2 regions of the Chryseobacterium sp. T20 genome follow, and region 1 is predicted to be linked to the other one. Evidence: riboswitches for the same ligand, from Rfam matches in the RefSeq annotation. Region 1 holds a riboswitch; the other holds the start of a gene.
What was found. A riboswitch is a leader RNA that binds a small molecule or an ion and turns the genes downstream of it on or off. The one in region 1 is predicted to bind S-adenosylmethionine.

Region 2: it holds a riboswitch for S-adenosylmethionine, as region 1 does, so the genes downstream of both, ACMA47_RS08560 (alpha/beta fold hydrolase) here and ACMA47_RS15345 (TonB-dependent receptor plug domain-containing protein) in region 1, are expected to answer to the same signal.

The regions. Positions count from the first base shown of each region.
Region 1 is NZ_JBLFDU010000006.1:156,599-160,493, forward strand. It holds gene ACMA47_RS15340 (outer membrane beta-barrel protein) at 1-1,860, opposite strand, end outside; SAM-I-IV-variant riboswitch at 1,981-2,078, shown strand; gene ACMA47_RS15345 (TonB-dependent receptor plug domain-containing protein) at 2,375-3,895, shown strand, end outside.
Region 2 is NZ_JBLFDU010000003.1:13,055-16,949, reverse strand. It holds gene ACMA47_RS08565 (MGH1-like glycoside hydrolase domain-containing protein) at 1-1,614, opposite strand, end outside; SAM riboswitch class I at 1,803-1,909, shown strand; gene ACMA47_RS08560 (alpha/beta fold hydrolase) at 1,970-2,908, shown strand; gene ACMA47_RS08555 (ACT domain-containing protein) at 2,914-3,895, shown strand, end outside.

The DNA.
Region 1 (3,895 bases):
CAAAAGAATCTGAGTCATAATATTGAAAATCCAGAACCCTTTATTATTCAGATTGTCGATATCATGTTTCTGATAACCAGCATATAAGTACATGAAATTAATTTTATCGGGATTGAAATCAAACTTCATAATTTCGCTCAAAGGCTTGCTGAAAATCATAAAAGGAACTGGTAATCCCACATTAAAGTTGTGAATTTTCATATTCGAAATGTTCACCTGCTCGTTGTAAAGTTTTCTTCCGTCTTTTCGGATGATCTGTGCTACCTGATTACTTGCCGAACTTACACTATATCCGATAAATGCATAATCAAAAGCTGAAATTTTCAACTCATAATTATCAAAAATAGTAGGCTGTAGATTCGGGTTACCATTTACTTCTGTACTTGGTCCTGAGAATGTTACGTTATTCGGGTTCAAAGCAGAAATACTTGGTAAGCTGATTTTTCTGTTGTAATTCGCAGCAACATACACCTGATTCATCATGTTGTACTGTATACTCGCGTTCGGGAAAAGTTTAAACTTATTGAAAGGAATCAAATTAGCCTCCACCAATTTTGCATCTTTATCGAAATACCTCGTTACTCCTGAAATATCATAATTTTCAGCGCGGGAACCCAATGTGAAGTCAAACTTTTTCAATTTAGCCTGAAATTCTAAATAAGTTGAAGCTGTTTGTCTTTGATATTCAAGATTGGTTAAGCCAAAACTTTCCGTATCATAATCCTGTTTCTCATACAAACCTCCGAAGCTTACTTTTCCGCCATCAAGAAGTTTGATCGGCTGGGCATAATCTACTTTGAAGTTGGCAATATTCATCACCGATTTATTGTTCAGAATATCTTTTAAACCATTTGTAGGGCTGTTAATAGGTAAATAAGGTGCGGCTGCAAAATTACCGTTCTGGAAGAAATTATCCTGTGCAAATTTACTGTCCGATCTTGTATAACCCAATTGAAAGTCCAGTTTCTGAGATTTGTCTGCAAAACGTTTCTGGTACGTTACTACAGCTTCCTGTCTCAAACTATTGGTGTGAGCAACATCTGAAGACGTATAAAAAGCTTCTCTCAAATCCTTTGGATTATTCTGAAAAGGTAAATCTCCATGACCATCACTTAGAGTATAGTTGTCATTATTGTTGTGATAAATATCGTAGTTCAATAATAATCTGTCCTGCCCTAAATCAAAAGTCAATCCGGATTTGGCAAAATATCCACGTGCATATCTGTCAGTGTGACTCGTTAAAAGTTCATCCTGCTGGCCATTCAGCATACTTTCGCGGTAATTTTGACCAACGTTCAGCTGCCATCCGAAATATTTATTTCTTGCATTTAAGTTAACAGAGTTTGTGGTTCTGTTTCTGAATTTATCATAATTCGTGAAAGAATAATTTCCAGAATACGTAGCGGTTAAATATTTATTAGCATTTTTGTTGGTGATGATATTCATAATGGCACCTCCGGAAGTAGCCGGAAACTCTGCTCCTGGTTGGGTGATTACCTCAATTCTTTCTACAGAATTGGCAGGCATCCCTTCCAGAAAGGAGTTCAATTCATTGGAGGTAATATTCAGAGGTCTTCCGTTAAGATATACTTCCAGCATTTTTCCCTGATACATCATCCCTGCGATATCAGTGGATACCAGTCCCGGAAGTTTTTTTATTCCTTCCAGAACATTTCCGTTATTTAGCTGAGGTTGCTCGGAAAAGTCAAAAATAGTACGGTCTGCCTTTTGTTCAACGGCTTTTTTAGTTTTGGTGATGACTACCCCTTCAATTTGTTTTTCCTGTGGTTTATTATTTTTTTCTTGTGAAAAAACAAAAACAGAGCTTAATAAAGATAAAGCGAAAATCGTTTTTTTCATAATGTTTTTTACTGATATCCGGTTAGACGCTGAAAAACAGAATTTGTTACGGTAAAATTGTGAAAATCGAAAAATTAAGCTGAAATTTTTTTTATTTCCGAAATAATTATATCTTTGCCGGGTAATTATCAAGAATCTCTAGATGGGATAGCAACCTGCAAAAACAAGCAAGGTGCTGCAATCGATAAGCCGGATCTTCCGGAAAAAATGTTTATCATTCTATCATTATCCCATCTTGAATTTTTGTTTTAAAGTTAAAATCAATGTTTAAAGACAAGGGAAATCACATTCCATCAGTAATTTTTTATTCTTCAGATCATGAAGTGAGTCTTCATTATTCTGATATGTTTTCATGCCATTTCTATATGCGCATGTGTTGTTGCTGCTAGCACTTTCTATTTCTAAAAAATAATACAAACATTCCGGACGTCACTGGTAACCTTACATTTTAGGGTTACAGGATTTATATTGCTTAAAAACAATTTTTAACAACAAAAAGTAAACAACAATCAACATGCATAATTTCAAAAAAAGAATATTTGTCCCTTCTATCGCGCTTATTTCAACATTTTATTACGCCCAGACGGACACTTTACAATCTAAAAAAATAGATGATGTGGTCATCCTTGGATCAAGAGGTTCCGGAAGATCATTAACGGATACGCCCGTTCCGGTAGATATCATCAACATATCAAAAATTTTAAAACAAAGTCCGACTAACAATATCAGCCAGGCTTTAAATTATATTGTCCCTTCATTTTCATCCACCTCACACACCGTTAACGATGGAACTGACTTTGTAGATCCTGCTCTTTTAAGAGGATTAGGCCCGGATCAGGTCTTGGTTTTACTCAATGGGAAAAGAAGATATCAGTCTTCATTGATTAATGTTACGCTTACACCGGGAAGAGGCTCTGTAGGAACTGATCTTAACGCGATTCCGGCCTTTGCTTTAGAAAAAATTGAGGTTTTAAGAGACGGTGCTTCTGCTCAATATGGTTCTGATGCCATCGCAGGAGTTGTTAACCTCGGACTGAAAAAGAGATTAGGACTTTCCGGACAAGTGTTTCTGGGAGGATACGCATCGCCTGTTGCCAATAATTTCTCAGGAGGAGTGGATGGACAGACGATTTCTGTAGACCTTAATTATGGAGCGAAAATAGGAAAATCCGGATTTATTAATGTTACGGGTTCTGCTCAGTACCGCGATCCCTATTCCAGAGCCGGAGTGAGGGAAGGAGATATTTACAATGCTTATAATGCTATTAATTACAGAGCATTGCAGGATGGAGTTAATATTGATGGCTTGTATAAAAATATTACGAATACTTCCAATACTCAGCAGATTATCAATACAGTAAAACAATATGCAACTAAGGTGGGTTATTTTGGATCTGATTTCCAGTCTCAGATCTCAGGGGCAAACAGTATTTCTGACCTTCAAAATATATTAGGTAAAGATTTTACGTCTCAGGAGCTTAATTACCGAGGATTGGAGAGAAAAGATTTCAGTTTGAGAGCGGGACAGTCTAAATTACAATCCGGGCAGCTTTTCTTCAACTCTGAAATTCCTGTAAATGATGATTGGAAAGTGTACTCATTTGGTGGGTATAGCTACCGCCTTGGAAATGCCGGAGGATTTTACAGACTTCCGAATACGGAAAGAAATATCAATGCAGTGACTCCCAACGGATATCTTCCCCAGATTGAAGCAGCGGTAAATGATTATTCTCTTGCTGCAGGAATCAAAGGGAAATGGAATGGCTGGAATGTAGATTTCAGTAATACATTCGGGAAAAATACCTTTGGCTTTGGAGTTGTCAATACATTTAATGCTTCTTTGACGGACAGCTCTCCAAGAACCTTTGATGCCGGAGGATCTGAGTTTTCACAAAATACCGTCAATCTGGACTTCTCCAAAAAATATGATGTGCTGAAAGGATTGAACCTTGCGTTCGGTGCTGAGTACCGACATGAAAACTATAAAGTAAATGCCGGAAAAGAAAATTCTTATGCTTCTTATGATATTTATGGA
Region 2 (3,895 bases), on a different contig from region 1:
TAATTCCATATTCCTGTCAAAAGCTCCGATATTATCGAGACCAAGGAAACCTCCACCAAAGATGTTTTTCCCATTTTTATCCTTTCGGTTTACCCACCACGTGAAATTAAGAAGCAGTTTCTGGAATACTTTTTCTAAGAATAATAAATCCGGTTTTCCGTTAGCTTTTTCATCAATTTTGAAAACACGGAAGCATGACCACGCATGTACAGGCGGATTCACATCACTCATATTCCATTCATAGGCAGGAAGCTGTCCGTTAGGATGCATGTACCATTCCTTAGTAAGGAGCAAAAGCTGTCCCTTGGCAAATTCTGCATCGATGATCGAAAATGGAACACAGTGAAACGCCAGATCCCACGTAGCATACCATGGATATTCCCATTTATCAGGCATAGAAATAATATCCTTATTGTGGAGATGATTCCATTCTGTATTTCTTACATATTCGTTGAAATTTCTTGGCGCTTCAAAGTTGGGATCCCCTTTCAGCCATTTTCCGATATTATAATGATAGAACTGTTTATTCCAGAGAAGTCCTGCAAAAGCCTGTCTCTGAACATTTCTTTCATCCTCATTCACGGTATCATTCTGAATGTCTTTATAAAACTCTTCCGCTTCCGCCTCTCGCGTATTGAATATTTCATCAAACTTTTCAAAAGGCGCATCAGCTTCATCCGGACATAATCTGAATTCAAAAACTTTGGATTCCCCAGCTCCAATAAGCTCATCAATCAGAAAAGAAGCTTTTGTTCCCTTTTTTTCAGGATTTACCGTATTGGCTTTATGAGTAATGAAATTATTGATTCCATCTTTGAAATAAGTATTTTCAGCTGCAGGAGCTCCGTAAAGCTTAGAATTATTAGTTTCATTATCACAAAATACGCTTTGTGCATTGGTATTTCGGGAATAAAGTTTTTTGATCGAAATACTGTCGTGTCCAATATTGATGCTTCCGTCATGAGAAGCATTGATTTCTGCTTTATAGGTATTGTATCCCCATTTCCAGTTGTTTCTGAACCATACAGTTGGTGCTACCAGAATAGGTGCTTCATGCTGACTTCGGTTACAGACCGTTACTCTGGCAAGAATATCGTTGTGATCGGCTTTGCAGTACTCTATAAAAATATCAAAATACTCATCATTATCGAAAATTCCGGTATCGAAAATCTCATATTCCGGTTCCTTTTTACTGCGTCTCCCGTTTTCTGCAACAAGGTCATCGTAAGGAAATTCATTGATTGGATATTTATACACCATTTTCATATAACTATGAGTAGGTGTATTATCCAGATAATAAAAGATTTCTTTGATGTCTTCCCCATGATTCCCCTGAGGGTTGCTCAATCCGAAGAATCTTTCCTTTACCATCTTATCTTTCTTGTTCCAGAATGAAAAAGCAAAACATAAAAGCTGCTTTACATCAGAAATTCCGGCAATACCTTCTTCACCCCAGCGGTAGGCATAGCTTTCAGCATTATTATGATTGGTAAAATTCCAGGCATTCCCGTTTGGGCTATAATCTTCGCGTACATTTCCCCACTGCCGGTTGCTTACATAAGGTCCCCAGTTTTTCCATTTGGTATCTTGTAATCTATCTTTTTCGGCGGTCATATCTCATCATTTTTCCATACGAAGTTAGTTTTTTTGAGAAGTAATTCCAATTTTTTTCATCTGAATAATTATTAATATACTCTTGAAATACTTGTATTTAAGGCCTTTTTTAAATATTAAAATAATTTTTTTTTGAAATTAAAAGAAAAGAACTACCTTTGCATCATTCGTTCATTCAAATATTGAAAATGTTATCAAGAAAGGTTGAGGGATTAGACCCTATGAAACCTTAGCAACCCTTTGCGCAAGCAAAGAAGGTGCTACGTTCTACCAAATAATTTTGGACAGATAACTTACTGAAGTTCTTTTCAGCCATTTCCTGTGGCATTTTCAATTGTATTAAAATTTAATAGAATTGAAAACAGAACTAAACTATATTAATCTTACGTATCAAACTTATTCCCAAAAGGAATACAATATCTCATTGAGCTATCAGCTTTTTGGGAAAGATCTGTTTACAGCCCCTATCATTTTAATCAATCATGCTCTTACCGGAAATTCAAACGTATCCGGAGAAAAAGGCTGGTGGAAACAGTTGGTAGGAAAAAATCAGATTGTAGATACTGATCAATATACTGTTCTGTGTTTTAATATACCCGGAAACGGATACGACGATTTTTTAATTGAAGACTATGAAGACTTCACGCCTTCAGATATCGCAGCGATATTTCTGAAAGGACTTGAAGTTTTACATATCAAAAATTTATATGCCATTATCGGAGGCTCTCTGGGAGGAGGGATTGCCTGGGAAATGCTTGCCAAGCAGCCGGATCTCGCAGAAATATTTATTCCTATTGCCTGTGATTACAGAACACACGATTGGCTTCATGCACAATGTCTGGTTCAGAAATTTTTATTGAATGATAAAGAAGAACCATTACAGAAAGCAAGAATTCATGCCATGTTGTGTTACAGAACTCCACAGTCACTCAATGACAGATTTCAAAACCAATATAACCAGGACAAACAACGCCTGGAATCAGAAGACTGGTTGGTTTATCATGGTAACGCACTAAACGAAAGGTTTAGTTTAAAAAGTTACAAACTGATGAACCATCTCCTTATGAATATCAACGTTGCTGAAGAAGCACTGGAGAACATACAGGCACGAATGCACATGATCTCCGTAGATACAGACTTATTCTTCCCGGCTTCAGAAATCCGAATGTGTTTTGAAAACTTAAAAGAGAAAAATAAGGATGTTTCTTATCACGAGATCCAATCTATACACGGGCATGATGCCTTCCTAATGGAATATCAACAATTAAATAATATCATTAAAAACATTTTATAGAAGTAATGAAAAATGCTAACGAAATAAAATTTTTGAAGAACAGATCAATCGTCAAATTTGAAGGAGAAGATTTCCTGGGAGAAATCGGGATTGACGGACGAATTTTTAAAGCGCTTACTTTAGCACGTATCAGTGTGGGCGTAATTTCTCAACAAGCCATAGAAAACGGAATTTCAATTCTGGTTCAGGAAAATGATGCAGAAAAAGCAGTAGCTTGTCTTATTGATGAATTTGAAGAAGAAAGAAAATCTGGAAAAGTTTCCCAGATCTACAGTATCAATAATGTTTCTGTGATTGGTTTTGTTGCAGAAGATTTCAATAAAGTCTTTGCAGAACTGGCAAGAAACAATGTTTTCCCATTGCTTTTGAATCAGGTAGCAGGAGAAAACAGAGTCAATATCGTAGTGACTTCTTCTCAGGATGAAAAAACAAGAAACATTATAGAATCTGAAATTTTCAAAAAACCAAAGACCGTTCATCTGGCTATCATTGGTCACGGAAATGTAGGAAAGACATTGATACAACAGGTTTTGGAATCTGCAGAAGAAATTAAAAAGCGTAAAAAAATAGACCTTAAAGTAGTTGCAGTAGCCAACTCTAAGAAAATTGCCTTCAACAAAAAAGGATTTGATGCCAATTGGAGTGATGAGGTTTTAACAGCAGAACATCCATCGAATGTTGAAGAACTAATCAACTTTTCTAATGAAAATCAACTGGAAAATCTGATCGTTGTGGATAACACAGCCAGTAAAGATTTTGTAAAGAATTATCACGCTTTGGCAGAAAACGGATTTGATCTGGTGTCTTCCAACAAAATTTTCAATACCCTTCCGATAGAAGAATACAGAAAACTAAGATATACGTTGAGTAAAAACAACAGACGTTATCTGTATGAAACCAATGTGGGGGCAGGTTTACCGTTAATTGATACCATCAAATTATTACATCTTTCAGGAGAAAATATTACAAGAATCAAAGGTGTATTCT